DNA from 4 places in the Bradyrhizobium sp. LA6.1 genome. Region 1 is predicted to be linked to each of the others. Evidence: predicted binding sites of a transcription regulator. Region 1 holds the regulator's gene; each other region holds the start of a gene.
What was found. Region 1 encodes PhoB, which activates phosphate uptake and scavenging genes when phosphate is short. Its sites were predicted from a motif close to TGTCATNNANCTGTCAT; they were not measured.
Positions count from the first base shown of each region.

Region 2: phnF (phosphonate metabolism transcriptional regulator PhnF) is a predicted target of PhoB. The motif match lies at 1,533-1,549, and genes of this name have one in related genera.
Region 3: ABIB99_RS11145 (YdcH family protein) is a predicted target of PhoB. The motif match lies at 1,445-1,461, and genes of this name have one in related genera.
Region 4: ABIB99_RS29835 (DUF2794 domain-containing protein) is a predicted target of PhoB. The motif match lies at 2,237-2,253, and genes of this name have one in related genera.

Region 1 is NZ_JBEPQK010000021.1:38,788-42,920, reverse strand. It holds gene pstB (phosphate ABC transporter ATP-binding protein PstB) at 1-816, shown strand, start outside; gene phoU (phosphate signaling complex protein PhoU) at 828-1,544, shown strand; gene phoB (phosphate regulon transcriptional regulator PhoB) at 1,560-2,267, shown strand; gene ABIB99_RS36530 (GcrA family cell cycle regulator) at 2,503-3,015, opposite strand; gene ABIB99_RS36525 (aspartate aminotransferase family protein) at 3,472-4,133, shown strand, end outside.
Region 2 is NZ_JBEPQK010000010.1:170,650-174,782, reverse strand. It holds gene phnE (phosphonate ABC transporter, permease protein PhnE) at 1-601, shown strand, start outside; gene phnF (phosphonate metabolism transcriptional regulator PhnF) at 767-1,498, opposite strand; gene phnG (phosphonate C-P lyase system protein PhnG) at 1,618-2,082, shown strand; gene phnH (phosphonate C-P lyase system protein PhnH) at 2,087-2,695, shown strand; gene ABIB99_RS24635 (carbon-phosphorus lyase complex subunit) at 2,700-3,803, shown strand; gene ABIB99_RS24630 (alpha-D-ribose 1-methylphosphonate 5-phosphate C-P-lyase PhnJ) at 3,800-4,133, shown strand, end outside.
Region 3 is NZ_JBEPQK010000004.1:121,979-126,111, forward strand. It holds gene ABIB99_RS11140 (NAD(P)/FAD-dependent oxidoreductase) at 1-1,035, shown strand, start outside; gene ABIB99_RS11145 (YdcH family protein) at 1,177-1,359, opposite strand; gene ABIB99_RS11150 (YdcH family protein) at 1,689-1,895, shown strand; gene ABIB99_RS11155 (hypothetical protein) at 2,023-2,241, shown strand; gene ABIB99_RS11160 (hypothetical protein) at 2,263-2,514, shown strand; gene ABIB99_RS11165 (GGDEF domain-containing protein) at 2,577-3,290, opposite strand; gene purE (5-(carboxyamino)imidazole ribonucleotide mutase) at 3,432-3,920, shown strand; gene ABIB99_RS11175 (5-(carboxyamino)imidazole ribonucleotide synthase) at 3,917-4,133, shown strand, end outside.
Region 4 is NZ_JBEPQK010000014.1:164,382-168,514, reverse strand. It holds gene ABIB99_RS29845 (Bax inhibitor-1/YccA family protein) at 29-820, shown strand; gene ABIB99_RS29840 (GNAT family N-acetyltransferase) at 1,125-1,652, shown strand; gene ABIB99_RS29835 (DUF2794 domain-containing protein) at 1,801-2,172, opposite strand; gene ABIB99_RS29830 (DUF1223 domain-containing protein) at 2,748-3,524, opposite strand; gene acnA (aconitate hydratase AcnA) at 3,742-4,133, opposite strand, start outside.

The sequences.
Region 1 (4,133 bases):
GATCTTTCCGTATCGATGAGCGCGGCCGGTGGTTTGCCCCAGGCGCCGGTGCTGCCCGAAGCTCCGGCCAAGGTGACGGTGCGCAACCTCAATTTCTATTACGGCGAGCACCACGCGCTGAAGAACATCAATCTGGCGCTCGGCACCAACCGCGTCACGGCGTTCATCGGCCCGTCGGGCTGCGGCAAGTCGACCCTGCTGCGCATCTTCAATCGGATGTACGACCTCTATCCGGGCCAGCGCGTCACCGGTCAGCTCATGCTCGACCAGACCAACGTCCTCGACCCCAAGCTGGACCTCAATTTGCTGCGCGCCCGCGTCGGCATGGTGTTCCAGAAGCCGACGCCGTTCCCGATGACGATCTACGAGAACATCGCCTTCGGCATCCGCCTTTACGAGAAGATCTCGAAGTCCGAGATGGACGACCGCGTCGAGAAGGCGCTGCGCGGTGGCGCGCTGTGGAACGAGGTCAAGGACAAGCTCAACGCCTCCGGCCTGTCGCTCTCCGGCGGCCAGCAGCAGCGCCTCTGCATCGCCCGCACGGTCGCGGTGCGGCCCGAGGTGATCTTGTTCGACGAGCCCTGCTCGGCGCTCGACCCGATCTCGACCGCCAAGGTCGAGGAGCTGATCCAGGAGCTGTCCGAGAACTACACGATCGCGATCGTCACCCACAACATGCAGCAGGCGGCGCGCGTCTCCGACAAGACCGCCTTCATGTATCTCGGCGAGCTGATCGAGTTCGACGACACCAGCAAGATCTTCACGTCGCCGACCGACCGGCGCACGCAGGATTACATCACCGGCCGGTTCGGCTGAGGAGACGGAACATGGGTTCTGAACATACCGCAAAGGCCTTCGACACCGACCTCCAGGAGCTCACGCGCCTGGTCGCCGAGATGGGCGGCATCGCCGAGCGCATGATCGTCGATTCCGTCGACGCGCTTATCCGCCGCGACGTCGCGCTCGGCCAGCGCGTCGTGACCATCGACGCCGAGCTCGACGCGCTCCAGAAGAAGATCGAGGAGCGCGCCGTTCTCACCATCGCGCGCCGCCAGCCGATGGCGGTGGATCTGCGCGAGATCGTCGGCGCCATGCGCGTCGCGACCGATCTCGAGCGGATCGGCGACCTCGCCAAGAACATGGGCAAGCGCGTCGCGGCGCTGGAGACGGATTTCCATCCGCTCAAGCTGTTCCGCGGTCTGGAGCACATGACCGACCTCGTGCAGCAACAAGTCAAGTCGGTGCTGGATGCCTATGCCGCGCACGATCTGCCGGCGGCGATGGCGGTGTGGAAGGGCGACGAGGAAGTCGACGCCATCTGCACCTCGCTGTTCCGCGAGCTCCTCACCTACATGATGGAGGATCCGCGCAACATCTCGTTCTGCATCCATCTGATGTTCTGCGCCAAGAACATCGAGCGCATCGGTGACCACGCCACCAACATCGCCGAGACCGTGTTCTACATGATCGAGGGCCAGGCGATCACCGACAAGCGGCCGAAGGGCGACATGACGACCTTCGCCACGACGGTCCCGAACACTTAAGGAGCGACGAACACCATGGGCGCACGCATTATGGTGGTTGAGGACGAGGAAGCTCTCACCGAGCTTCTCCGCTACAACCTCGAAGGCGACGGCTATGACGTCGAGACGGTGATGCGCGGCGACGACGCCGACACCCGCCTCAAGGAGCACATCCCCGATTTGATCGTGCTCGACTGGATGCTGCCGGGCCTCTCCGGCATCGAGCTGTGCCGGCGGCTGCGCACCCGGCCCGAGACCAAGCAGCTCCCGATCATCATGCTCACCGCGCGCGGCGAGGAGAGCGAGCGGGTGCGGGGCCTTGCGACCGGCGCCGACGACTACATCGTCAAGCCGTTCTCGGTCCCGGAGCTGCTGGCACGCGTGAAGGGCCTGCTCAGGCGCGCCAGCCCGGAGCGGCTTGCCACGGTGCTCGCCTATGGCGACATCGAGCTTGACCGCGACAAGCGTCGCGTGGCGCGTTCGGGCCGGCCGATCGATCTCGGTCCGACCGAATATCGTCTGCTGGAGTTCTTCCTGGAGCATCCCGGCCGCGTGTTCTCGCGCGAGCAGCTGCTCGACAGCGTCTGGGGCCGCGACATCTACATCGACGAGCGCACCGTCGACGTCCATATCGGCCGCCTGCGCAAGCTGCTCAATCTCGGCCGCGAGCAGGACCCGATCCGCACCGTCCGCGGCGCGGGCTACGCACTGGACGATCGTTTTGCGAAGGCGGAGCAGGCGTAAGGGGTTGCTGTGGCAGACGTGATTTAGCGGGCTGCCACCGCATCCTCGATGTCGTCCCTGTGAACTCAGGGGACCCATAACCACAGGGAGTGGTTTGGCGACGACTCGGAGTGATCATCCCGCGCAATAACTACGCGCCGGGATTATGGGTCCCTGCGTTCGCAGGGACGACACCGAGTGAGTTGAGCCGTCATCGCGTGACGGCGCCGTCTTCGTAGTCAGCTAATCCGATACCTCAGCGCGGACCCGGCTTCACCGGCGCGCGCCGGCGATCGGCCGCGGGCTGATACGCCACGCGCGAGTGCTGGGCGCAGTAGGGCAGGCCGGAGAGCGCCTTGCCGCCGCAGAAGAAGAAATCCGGGCTCGAGGGATCGCCGACCGGCCAGTGGCAGGTCGCCTCGTTCAGCTCCAGCAGCGACAGCCGCTGGCTCATCGGCACGACGTTGTCGTAGGTGACCGGTTCGGCCTCGACCTCGACTTCGAAGGCCTGCGCCAGCGCGGTGTTGCCGCGCGCGATCGGGCGTGTCACCCGCATCATGTGCTGGGCGGGGCGCGCCTTGCGCGGCCGCGGCGCTGCCGATGAAGGGCTCTTGGCGCGGCCCGACAGGCCGAGCCGGTGCACTTTGCCGATTACGGCATTGCGGGTCACATTGCCGAGTTCAGCGGCGATCTGGCTGGCCGAAAGCCCGGCCTCCCAGAGCTTTTTCAGCTGCTCGACGCGATCATCCGACCAGGTCAAAACGGTCATTGCACCCTTTCCTTCGCCGGCGCCTGCCATCCTGGCGGCCGCACGGCGAATGCCTAAGCTTCGAAAAACCCGTGCCGCCAGAATCCCTTAAGGCTCGCCGGGCGCACCAGATGCGCCCGAACGCTTACGCCGGTACATGAGGACTTAGAGGATCAGAACTGCTGCACGAGATGTCGTATCTGACAAGCCAAACGCTACAATATGGCGTGACTCACGCGCAAGAGTCCGCCGACTCGCTTCCACATGTTCCGTGGCGGAAATACGCAAAATCGCCACCGCAAGACTACGGATTCTGCGTTTCGCGAGGCTTTCCGGGCGGCATTGACACCGGTTTCACCAGGCATAAGATAGTCACACGTGCCGCCCTTAAAAGGCGGCACGTTTCGTTTTCCGGGCCGGTCAATGGTGCGTTGCGCAATGCACGCTCACACCGTCCGCAACATTCAAGTGATCGTCATGACTAACAGCGCAGCGCCGCATTTGCTCCCCGTTTTTGCCAGGTCCGACCTCGGTTTCGAGCGCGGTGAAGGCTGCTGGCTGATTGCGACCAATGGCGATCGCTATCTCGATTTCACCTCGGGCGTGGCGGTGAATGCGCTCGGCCATGCTCATCCTGCGTTGGTCAAGGCGTTGCAGGAGCAGGCCACCAAACTCTGGCACATGTCGAACCTGTTCCAGAGCCCGGACGGCGAGAAGCTCGCCGCGCGTCTGTGCAACGAAAGCTTCGCGGACTTCGTGTTCTTCTGCAATTCCGGCGCCGAAGCGCTGGAAGGTGTGATCAAGCTCGTCCGCCATCATCACTTCTCCAAGGGTCATCCGGAACGTTACCGCATCATCACCTTCGAAGGCGCCTTCCACGGCCGCACGCTGGCAACGCTCGCCGCGACCGGTTCGGCAAAATATCTCGAAGGGTTTGGCCCGCCGATGGACGGCTTCGACCAGGTCCCGCATGGCGATATCGAAGCCGTCAAGAAGGCGATCGGTCCGCAGACCGCCGGCATCCTGATCGAGCCGATCCAGGGCGAGGGTGGCGTGCGTTCGGCAACGCCCGCCTTCCTGAGGGCGTTGCGCCAGCTCTGCGACGAGAAGGGCCTGCTGCTCGCGTTCGACGAGGTGCA
Region 2 (4,133 bases), on a different contig from region 1:
GGCGCTGGGCGAGACGCTGTCGATCGCGCTGCTCGGCACGACGCTGGCGGCGGTGTTCGCGCTTCCGGTCAGCCTGCTGGCCGCGCGCAACGTCATACCCTCGCAGATCCTGCGTTTTCCGGTTCGCCGCTTCCTGGATTCGATCCGCGGCGTCGATACGCTGATCTGGGCGCTGGTGTGGATTAACGTCGTCGGGCTCGGCCCGTTCGCCGGCGTGCTTGCGATCGCGGTGTCGGATTTCGGCGCGTTCGGAAAACTGTTCTCGGAGGCGATCGAAGGCGCCGACCAGAAGCAGGTCGAAGGCGTCCGCGCCTCCGGCGGCAGTGCTTTGCACGAGATCCGCTTCGGCCTGCTGCCGCAGGTGCTGCCCGTGATCGCCGGCCAGGTGCTCTATTTCATCGAATCCAACACGCGCTCGGCCACCATCATCGGCATCGTCGGTGCCGGCGGCATCGGGCTCCAGCTCGCCGAGCAGATCCGCGTGCTGGAATGGCAGCGGGTGTCGTTCCTGATCCTGATGATTCTGGTCGCCGTCGCCGCGATCGATTTCATCTCGAGCAAGCTGCGCTTTGCGATTATTGGGCGCAGGGCGGTGGCCTAGCTTTCTTCCTTCTCCCCTTGTGGGAGAAGGTGGCGCGAAGCGCCGGATGAGGGGTCTGCCTCCTCAAACTCAGATCGGTGTTTGCAGAGACATACCCCTCACCCGTCTCGTCGCTTCGCGACGAGCCACCCTCTCCCACAAGGGGAGAGGGGAAGAGGGCGCCGCTCACCCGTTCTCCACCAGAAACTCCACCCGCTCCGCTGCAAAGCGCGAGTGCTTGGTCACCAGCGGCTTGCCGGCGAGATCGTGGTCGGTGGCGTCGACCACCAGGATCGGCCGTCCCAGCGGCAGATCGAGCCGCGCGGCATCGGTCGCGTCCACGATGCCGGCGGTGATCCGGGTCGCGCCGCGGCTGTAGTCGCGGACGCCGTAATGCTCGAGCAGTTTCGTCATCGAGCGCGTCGCGGCGAACACCTCACCCGCGCCCGGGAACAATTCCGCTGACAGCCAGGTGGTGGAGACGCAGATCGGCGTGCGGTCGGCGAGGCGGATCGCCTCGATCCGCACCAGCGGCGCGCCGGCCTTCAATCCCAGTTCGCGCGCCAGTTCGCGGGTCGCGACATCGCCGGACGCCTCGATCAGCCGGCCATGCGGTTCGCGGCCATCGGCGCCGACGATCTCGGAGAAGCGGGTGCGCGAGCGCAAGGGATAAGCGAGGCGCTGCGCCTCGACATAGGTTCCGCTGCCGCGTTCGGCGCGCACGATGCCGCGCTCGGCAAGCGCGGCCAGCGCGCGCCGCACGGTGTGGCGGTTCACCCGATAGGTTTCGGCGATCTCCATCTCGCCCGGTAGCTTGTCGCCGGCCGCAAAGCGGCCGTCGGCGATGCCGCGCTCGATGCCGTCGGCAACGAGGCGCCACAGCGCGACGCCCGAAGAGGCTGTGTCCTGCATGCTCATGTAGCCGAGAAGCCTACTTCAGAAATCACACGTTTGTCACGAAACAGTCATGGCGCTTCCGTATCAAGTTGTCTATTATCATAGACAACTTGGATTCGGCAAGTTCTGTCAAAATCTCGGTGGATTTGGTGACCCAGCACAATAACCAGCAAGTCCAGCGCAAGGCCGCGATGGCCGTGCTGGCGCACGCGGAGGCGGGCGAGATCGCCGCTCGCCTCCGCGCTCTCGCCCTGCCGGCTCATCAGGAGCTGCGCGCGCCGGAAAACGGTCTCGTCATGCTGCGCGGCCGGGTCGGCGGTGACGGCGCGCCGTTCAATCTCGGTGAAGCCACGGTGTCGCGCGCGGCGGTCCGGCTCGCAAGCGGCGAGGTCGGCTTCGGCTACACGCTGGGGCGCGACGGCGAGAAGGCGCGGCTAATCGCGCTGTGCGACGCGCTGGCGCAGTCCAGTGATTTCGGCGAGGCGGTGGAGCGTGACGTTATCGCGCCGTTGCGCGAGCAGCTTATGATCCAGCGCAAGCAGGCGGCGGCCGAGACCGCCGCGACGAAGGTTGATTTCTACACCATGGTGCGCGGTGAGGGGTGAGGCCATGACCACGATTGCGGAACTGCCGTCGGGTTTCGTCGACAAGGTCTTGTCGGCGCAATCGACCTTTCGTTCCGTCATGGACGCGATGGCACGGCCGGGCTCGGTCCAGCGCATCGTGCCGATGGCGGGAGCGCCCGAGCCAACGATGCGCGGCACTGCTGCGATCGCGCTGACGCTGTTCGATCACGACACGCCGCTCTGGCTCGATGCCCGGATGGCGGAGAGGTCGGACGTGGTGAAATGGCTCAAGTTCCACACCGGCGCGCCGGTGGTGCAGGACTCTTCGATCGCGAGTTTCGCGCTGATCAGCGACGGCGCGGCGCTGCCGTCGCTCGAACGCTTCGCGCTGGGCACGAATGAGTATCCGGATCGTTCGACCACGGTGATCCTTCAGGTCGAGAGCCTGAATTCGGGGCGCAGTTTCGAACTGCGTGGCCCCGGCATCGACGGTGTCGCGACGCTTCAGGCCTCGATCAGGCCTTTCGACCTATTCGAACGGCTGCAGTTCAACGAGGCGCTGTTTCCGCGCGGCATCGATTTGGTGCTGGTCGCCGATGATGCCGTGGTTGCGATCCCGCGCACCACGCGTGTCGTGAACAAGGGAAGCTAGTCGCATGTATGTCGCAGTCAAAGGCGGCGAGCGCGCCATCGAGAACGCCCATCGCCTGCTCGCCAATGCGCGGCGTGGCGACCAGAGCGTTTCCGCGGTCACGCTGGATCAGATCTCGGAGCAGCTTGGCCTCGCCGTGGACCGCGTCATGAGCGAAGGGTCGCTCTATGACCGCGAGCTCGCGGCGCTCGCCATCAAGCAGGCGCGCGGGGATCTGATCGAGGCGATCTTCCTGGTCCGCGCCTTCCGCGCCACCCTGCCGCGCTTCGGCGCCAGCGAGCCGGTCGAGACCGGCGCGATGCGGGTACAGCGGCGAGTGTCGGCGACCTTCAAGGATATTCCCGGCGGCCAGATCCTCGGGCCGACCTTCGACTACACGCATCGTCTGCTCGATCCCTCGCTTGGCCAGGGCTTTGTGCCTGAAGTGCCGGCGACGGCCGAAGCGTCGACGGCGCCCACGCCGCGTGTGACCGATATTCTGGGCCGCGACGGGCTGATCGAATCCTCGCCGCGGGCCGAAGACGGCGCCAGCGTCGGCGATCTCACGCGCGAACCGCTGAACTTCCCGGCCGATCGCGACCTGCGCCTGCAAAACCTCGCGCGCGGTGACGAAGGCTTTCTGCTGGCCATGGGTTATTCCACCCAGCGCGGTTACGGCCGCAACCATCCCTTCGTCGGCGAGATCCGCTTCGGCGAGGTCGAGGTCGAGTTTTTCGCGGAGGACGTCGGCTTCGCGGTGCCGCTCGGCTCCATCGAGCTTACCGAGTGCCAGATGGTCAACCAGTTCAAGGGCTCGGCGACGGAAGCGCCGTGTTTCACCCGCGGCTATGGTCTTGCTTTCGGCCAGAGCGAGCGCAAGACCATGTCGATGGCGCTGGTCGACCGGGCGCTGCGTGCCCGCGAGCTCGGCGAAGAGGCCGTGGCCCCGGCGCAAGATGAAGAATTCGTGATGTCGCATTCGGACAACGTCCAGGCGACCGGCTTCGTGGAGCATCTGAAGCTGCCGCACTATGTCGACTTCCAGTCCGAGCTCGGGCTCCTGCGCAAGCTGCGCAAGGAATTTGCCGAGGCCAATGCGCCCGATGCCATGAAGGAGGCCGCGGAATGAACGCGCCCGCCTACAATTTCGCCTATCTCGACGAACAGACCAAGCGGATGATCCGCCGCGCCATCCTCAAGGCGATCGCTATTCCGGGTTATCAGGTGCCGTTCGCCAGCCGTGAAATGCCGATGCCCTATGGCTGGGGAACCGGCGGCGTGCAGGTCACGGCCGCGATCCTTGGGCCCCAGGATGTGCTGAAGGTGATCGACCAGGGTTCCGACGACACGACGAATGCGATCTCGATCCGCAAATTCTTCGCCAAGACCGCGGGCGTCGCCACGACCACGGCCACAGAAGATGCGACCGTGATCCAGACCCGTCACCGCATCCCGGAGA
Region 3 (4,133 bases), on a different contig from region 1:
CAGGCCGGGCGCGAGGTGATCGTGCTCGAGGAAGCCGAGGCCATCGGCACCATCACCTCCTCGCGCAACAGCGAGGTGATCCATGCCGGGATCTATTACCGCGCCGGCAGCTGGATGGCGCGCATGTGCGTCAGCGGCAAGCATGAGCTGTACCGCTACTGCGGCGAGCGCGGCATCCCGCACAAGAACTGCGGCAAGCTGATCGTCGCGACCAGCGCCAAGGAGACCGAGAAGCTGCAATCGATCAAGGCGCATGCCGAGGCCAATGGCGTGCTCGACATGCAGCTGCTCACGGGCGAGGCCGCACGCGGGCTGGAGCCGGCGCTCGCCTGCGATGCCGCGCTGCTCTCGCCATCGACCGGCATCATCGACAGCCACGCCTACATGCTCTCGCTGCGCGGCGAGGCCGAGGCGGCCGGCGCGGCCTTTGCGTTTCACACCCCGCTGGTCCGCGCCAAGGCAGCCGGCGATGTGATCGAGATCGAGGCCGGCGGCGAAGCGCCGATGACGCTGCAATGCGGCCTGCTCGTCAACGCCGCCGGGCTCTCGGCGACGACGGTCGCACGCCACATCGACGGCATGCCGATCGACCGGATTCCACCGGCCTATCTCGCCAAGGGAAACTATTTCAGCTGCAACGCCAGGGCACCGTTCTCGCACCTGATCTATCCGGTGCCCGAGCCAGGCGGGCTCGGCGTGCATCTGACACTGGACATGGCCGGGCAGGCACGCTTCGGCCCCGACGTCGAGTGGATCGAGACGATCAATTACGAGGTCGATCCATCACGCGCCGAGCGCTTCTATCCGGCGATCCGGAGATACTGGCCGACGCTGCCCGACGGCGCGCTGATGCCGAGCTATTCAGGCATTCGCCCGAAGATCGTGCCGCCGGCGGTGGCCACGCAGGATTTTCTGATGCAGGGCCCGCGCGATCACGGCGTCGAAGGCCTGATCAACCTGTTCGGCATCGAATCGCCGGGACTGACGTCATCGCTCGCGATCGCGGATCACGTCGCCGAGCTCGCAGGCATCTAGGGGATTTTCCATCGGAGCGGAAAGGCTCCAAGCGCCGCGCAAATAACTTTGCACGCTGCGCACCTTCATGCAGGGATGAGCGCAATAGCTCTCACCCCTGCATGAAAGGGTAAGTTCAACTCTACACTGTTACAGGGGTTACTAGTGGAGCGTGTCGCCGGTGTGCTTCAAACGCTCGATCTGGTCCTTGACCATCAACTTCCGTCGCTTCAACTCAACAATTTGCAGGTCGTCTGTTGAAAGGTGCACGAGAGCTTCGTGCAATTCGTTTTCGAGCGTTTTGTGCTTCCGTTCCAATTCAACCAGATGTGCCTGAATTGTCATTCGAAACCTCCTCGGTAGGGGGAAACCTTGGATTCGATCCGGACAAACAAGTGTACATCACCGATTCGTTCTGTCGATATGTATCCGTCGTCGCAGCGTCATTTTTGAAAATTCATATGTAACGAATCGTGAGTAAGGAACCACGCTGGAAAAATCCATGATATCAATGTGCTTGCGCAACGCCGCAACGAATCGTCGAAATATCTTGCGAGAGTTCGGTGAGCGGCGGCCCGAGATCGCTTGCGATCACGGCGCGCAAGGACGATAATTTCCACAGGGCATCCACAGCCTTGAATCTCACGCCCATCGGGTTTTCGGCCACCGCGAACATGACCAATGAAGACGAGCGTGAGCTCGAAGCCGAGCTCACCCGGTTGCAGCAAGAACACCGAGATCTCGACGCCGCGATCGATGCGATGCATCAATCGCCTGCCCCCGACCTGTTGCGGTTACAACGGTTGAAGAAGCGCAAGCTGTTGTTGCGCGACCGTATCGCGTTCATCGAAGACCAGATCACGCCGGACATTATCGCCTGATCCGCGAGGCCCTTTTCGTGGCAGCTCGCCGCATCCGAATCCGCTTGACTCGAAAAGAACAAAATAGGAACATTTGGGCATCCCACCGCCCCAGGAAACGCCCAGGAAACCCCCGAGGACAACGCAGATGTCGGCAACCGCCCTTCTCGACAACAGCCATTATGAACAGGCCTGCGACCAGGCGATCGCGATGTGCGACGGCAATCTGCGCAGCACCATCAAGGCGCTGATCATGGCCAACGAATATCTGGAAGCAGAGCTGGAAGAGTTGCAGGCGGCGATTTCAGCCGGCTGCATTCCCGAGACCGCACGCAGCAAGGTGCGGAGCAACAGCAGCGCCGCCTGAGTTCAACATCGGAGCAACGCCATGTCGGATGTGACCTACTACGTTGCAATGCCCTTCCTGATCGATGCCGACGGATCGCCTGTCGCCGGCGCCGCGGAGGAATGCCAGAGCTCGGCGGCCGCGTTGCGGCGCGCCGAGATCCTGGCGCACGGTGCCGGCCATATCGGCGCGGTTGCGTTCAGCCGCAGCGGCGATCCCATGACCGGCGAATTCGGCGACGCCACGCTGCTGCGCAAATTCGGCAACGTGCCGGAAGATCTGGCCACGCTGTAAGGGTTGTTGCTTGAGCATGATCTCCGCGCGACGCGGTCCGCATTTGTCGCGAAGATCATGCCCTAGTTGCTGACCAGCCTGATCAGCGGCTCGTGCCGCCGGTGCGCCTTGCGCACATACATGGCGGCATCAGCCTCCTCCAGCGCGCGACCTGCATCGGACTGCGCCCCCAGCAGCGCGACACCTGCGGAGGCGCCCGCGGTCACGCGCTGACCGCGAAAGGTAAACGACAATTCGTCGATCGCCTGCTCGAAGGTCGCAGCCTTCGCCTTGGCGTCGGTCTCGCTGAGATTCCAGAGCAGCAGCGCGAACTCGTCGCCGCCAAGCCGGCCGACCACATCCGAGGCGCGGACCTGCCGCGTCAGGGTGGCCGCAATCGCCTTGAGCACCTCGTCTCCGGCGGCATGGCCGAAGGAATCATTGATCGGCTTCAGGCGATCGACGTCGAGCACGATCAGCGCGCCGCTGGCGCGGTAGCGCTTCATGTAGGCGATGGCGCGCGCGAGCTCGCGCTCGAAGCCGCGCCGGTTCGGAATCTCGAGCAGGAAATCGGTGTCGGCCGCAGCTTCCAGTTCCGCAACCCGCCGCTCCGCCTCCTTGAGCTTGCTCCGCAAGCCGCGGATGGTCGCCCTGGTGTCGTCGGCGGCCGACGCTCCGCGCCGCGCCGGCTTGGCCGAGCGCTTCGCCAGCCGCCTGGGGGCGGCTTTGGAGCGGCTGGCGCTGGTCTTTCGGCCCTTTTTGGCCTTCGCAGCGCTCGCCCTTTTTGGTTTCTTCATGGGCATCCTGCTCAATGAAGGCTTGCGGGGATTCACCAAGACAGGATAGTGCATTCCCTTCTCCTTGCCACCGCCTTGCGAGCCACCGGCCGGAACCGTTAATCTGGCCTATCTTTCTGTTTTCCGAGCACAATTGACGTCATGACCGCGCCGATCGCCATCATCATGGGAAGCCAGTCGGACTGGGAGACGATGCGGCATGCCGCCGACACGCTCGCAGCGCTCGGCGTTGCCGCCGATACCCGCATCGTTTCGGCACACCGCACCCCCGACCGGCTGTTTGCATTCGCCAAGGGCGCCAAGGCGGCGGGCTACAAGGTCATCATCGCCGGCGCGGGCGGCGCTGCGCATCTGCCCGGCATGGCGGCGGCGCTGACGGAACTGCCCGTGTTCGGCGTTCCCGTCGAATCCAGGACGCTCAAGGGCATCGATTCGCTCTATTCGATCGTGCAGATGCCCGCGGGCATCCCGGTCGGCACCCTCGCCATCGGCAAGGCCGGCGCGATCAACGCGGCGCTGCTTGCGGCTTCAGTGCTCGCATTGTCCGACCCGGCCCTGGCCGACCGTCTCGCCGCCTGGCGTAAGGCACAGACCGAGGCGGTTGCGGAGCGCCCGGAGGACAAGGCGTGACTGACGCAAAGCAGGTGAAGCTGAAGCCCGGCGACACCATCGGAATCCTCGGCGGCGGACAATTGGGGCGGATGCTGGCCATGGCTGCGGCGCGGCTCGGCCTGCGCTGCCAGGTATTCTCGCCCGATCCGGACTCGCCCGCCTTCGACGTCGTGCTGAACGCGACCTGCGCCGAATATGCCGACGTCGAAGCGCTCGAGCTGTTCGCCAACG
Region 4 (4,133 bases), on a different contig from region 1:
GACCGGGCTAACCAACGGGAATTCGACCATGTCGGACCTAGACCGTAACTACGCTTCTCCTTTCGGCAGGGCCGCCGGGCGTGTTGACGCCGCGACGGTCGATGCCGGCCTGCGCGCCTATATGCTGCGCATCTACAATTACATGAGCATCGGCCTCGCCATCACCGGCCTGGCCGCGCTCGGCGTCTATATGGCCGCCGTGACCGACGTTCCGACCCCGGAAGCCGTCCGCGTCGGCAAGCTGTTCCTGACGCCGTTCGGCTACGCGATGTTCGTCAGCCCCCTGAAGTGGCTGTTCATGCTCGCGCCGCTCGCGATGGTGTTCGTGATCTCGGCGGGCATCAACCGTCTCGCCCCCTCGACCGCGCAGATCCTGTTCTGGGTGTTCGCGGCGCTGATGGGCATCTCGCTGTCCTCGATCTTCCTGGTGTTCACGCACACCTCGATCGTGCGGGTGTTCTTCATCACCGCGGCCACGTTTGGCGCGCTGAGCCTCTACGGCTACACCACCAAGCGTGATCTGACCGGGATGGGCTCGTTCCTGTTCATGGGCCTGATCGGCATCATCATCGCGAGCCTGGTCAACCTGTTCCTGGCCAGCACGATGCTGCAGTTCATCGTCTCGGTGGTGGGCGTGCTGGTGTTCGCGGGCCTCACCGCCTGGGACACCCAGCGGCTGAAGAACGACTACATCTACGGCTACGCCTCGGCCGGCGGTGACATCGCAGAGCGTGCGGCCATCACCGGCGCACTGTCGCTGTACCTGAACTTCATCAACCTGTTCACGCTGCTCCTGCAGCTCCTTGGCCAGCGCGACTAAGCGCTTCGACGAGAGAACGGATACGAACCCCGGCCGAGAGGCCGGGGTTTTTGTTTGGGCCGGGATGCGCGACGCCCCCCCCGCTTGTCATCGCCCGCCTTGTGCGCAATTGCGCACTGGGGCGGGCGATCCAGTACGCCGCAGCGGCTCGGTTCTAGCCGCGCTGTCTCGGAGTACTGGATGCCCCCCTGCGCGGGGCATGACAGCGGAGAAGATTGGAGGGCTGCTGCGCTGGCAATGACGGAGCATGGGGAAGCGGCGTTGCCCCTTCCAGTGACCGCGGGAAGGCTCTAATCTCGCCGCCATGTCCGCACCTGAGATCAGGCCCGCCATTGAGGCCGACCTTCCCGCCATCACCGCCATCTACAAGCAGGCCGTCCGCGAGGGCACCGCGACATTCGAGCTGGCGCCGCCGGATCTGGCCGAGATGACGCGCCGCTACCGCGCGCTGATCGACGGCGGCTATCCCTATTTCGTCGCCATCCTCGATCGTAGCGTCGCCGGCTATGCCTATGCCGGCGCCTACCGACCGCGGCCGGCCTACCGCTTCACGGTCGAGAACTCGATCTATCTCGATCCCGCGTTCCACCGCCGCGGCATCGGCTCATTGCTGCTGGACCGGCTGATCGCTGAATGCGAGGCGCGCGGCTTCCGCCAGATGATCGCGGTGATCGGCGATTCCGCCAATGCCGGCTCGATCGGCGTGCACACGCGCGGCGGTTTCAAGATGATCGGCACGCATCCCAATGTTGGCCTGAAATTCGGCCGCTGGCTCGACACGGTGATGATGCAGCGGGATCTGGGCGAGGGCGCGAGTACGGTGCCGAAATAACCTCGGTCTCGTAGGGTGGGCAAAGCGACTTGTCCGCCGTAGCTCGGAGAGCGAAGGCGGAAGCGTGCCCAGCATGCCCGGTGATTGAGGAAAGATGGTGGGCACGGCGCGGTGCGCCTTTGCCCACCCTACGGCACCGTCCGTAAGGCTAAACCACCGCCAATTTTCGATCGATCACCAGCAGCACGCGCTCGAGCTCGTGGCCGCGGCGCAGGATCAGGCCGGTCGCCGAGATCACGCTGTACATGCCCTGCTTGCGCGCCAGCCGCGGGTCCTTCTCGATCCGATAGATCGGCACCTCCGAGGCGCGGCGGAAGACCGAGAACACCGCGCGGTCCTTCAGGAAGTCGATGGCATAGTCGCGCCACTCGCCGTCGGCGACCATGCGGCCGTACAGGTTGAGGATGCGGTTCAGTTCCAGCCGGTTGAATGTCACCCGGTTGGGTTGGGCATTCGCAGCGGTGGGGCGCGCCACGGCGCGCTGCTCGCTCGGATCGGCATCCTCCGGCGTCAGACTCATCGAGCGCCTCCTCATCTCGCGGCATGATCGCATCCGCGAAGGACCGTCCCCGGAACCGCGGATCATGACAATTGCATGATCGCGCCAACTGTTCCCCGCCGCAAGGGGCTCTTCACTCAACTGATTGAATCGGGTGCGAATCGGAGCACACGCAGGAGTGGAATTCTGTCGCGGCAAACCGTCACGGGATCGTTAGAAGGAATCTTGATATCGCCGCTTTTCCGCCAAGCGCCTGCCGCCCTGCATTGCGAAAAGACCTGTGTGCGTTGACCCGGTCCTTTCGGTTCCGGATTCCTCAGCCCCCAGCCCCCCGGGGCCGTCAGGATCGGGTCTGTACGCGCGACAAGGAGGGCCAACGCAAGTTGGTCCTTTTTGGTTTGTGCCGAGATGTTTCCGGCACGACCAACTTCTCTCTGATTAACGCGAAGACAACTCTCACCCCTCATCCTGGGGAGCCGCGAAGCGGTGACTGCATGGTTCTCGCGGCGACGCGTAGCATCGTCCGCCTCGCGCGCAAGGGCGCTCCTCACCATGAGGCGTGAGAGCGAGTACGACGCTGGCGAGAGAAATCTGATCTAGTGCAGCGACGTGTAGGCTGCGCCGAGCATCGCACCCGGCTTCTCACGGCTGCCGTCCTGGACATAGACCACAGCGCCGTCGACGCCGTCGCGCGTGAGATTTTCCAACGGCACCGTCCAGCTTTCCGGACGCCCGTTCCAGTCGCCGACCTTGAGCAGGTTGCGCACGACGTTGTGATAGGTGATCTGCTGTCCGCGATTTTCGCCGCGGCTGATTGCGATCGGCACCGATTTCGTGATCGAGCAGATCCAGACCTCACCGTGCGAGACCGCCGACTCCTTGCTCGCCGCCACCGACACGTTGATCTGCTTGCCTGCAAGCGACATCGTCACCGGCACGCTCATTACGCCTGCGCCGTTGTCGGTCTTGCCGATCGCGCTCTCGATGCCGGCGCGATCGCTGCCGATGACATGCGTCGAACCGTTGACCACGACTTGCGGCGTATAGACCTCGCGGTCGCCGCGCATGCGCGAATAGGCGCGCTGCCGCGCCGAGAAGCGCGAATCCGCAAGCGTGTCCTTCCAGCCGAGATAATCCCAATAGTCGATCGGCATGCTCAGCGCGATGATCGACGGGTCGTTGGAGAGATCGCCGATGACCTGGTCGGCGGGCGGGCAGGAGGAGCAGCCCTGCGATGTGAAGAGCTCGACTACGGCGCGAGGATCAGCCTCGGCGGGACGGATGACGGCGACGATGGCGCAGATACCAAGTGCTCCCGACCAGAGTGCACCGGACCAGCGCGAAACCAGATTAGAAGCCATCATTGCAGTCATTTTGAACGTCACACCTCGCACGCGTGGGGGAAGATCCTATCGCCTGATGGTCACCGTAGTCTTACGGGCATCGTACATTCAACCGTCCAGGGCGAGGTTTTCCGCCGGGCGGGACCATCGGACGCGTGTTCTAACGCACGAAGGCGGCCTTGTGATAGGCCGCCCTCGTTTAACCTTCTACTCACGTCGCGGTGAGCCACCGTTCACAAATTCGCGCTTAGGCCGCGAGCTTGCGCAACACGTAGTGCAGAATGCCGCCGTTCCGGTAGTAATCGAGCTCGTCCAGCGTATCGATGCGGCAAAGCAGCGAAACCCGCTGCAACGAACCGTCGCCGGAGACGATCTCCGCGGTCAGCTTCTGACGCGGCTTCAGGTCGCCGACCAGGCCGCGCAGCGTGACCTTCTCGTCGCCCTTCAGGCCGAGCGACGACCAGGAGGTGCCCTCTTCGAAGGTCAGCGGCAGCACGCCCATGCCGACCAGGTTGGAGCGGTGGATACGCTCGAAGCTCTGGCAGATCACGGCGCGGACGCCGAGCAGGCGCGTGCCCTTCGCAGCCCAGTCGCGCGAGGAACCGTTGCCGTATTCGGCACCGGCGAACACCACCAGCG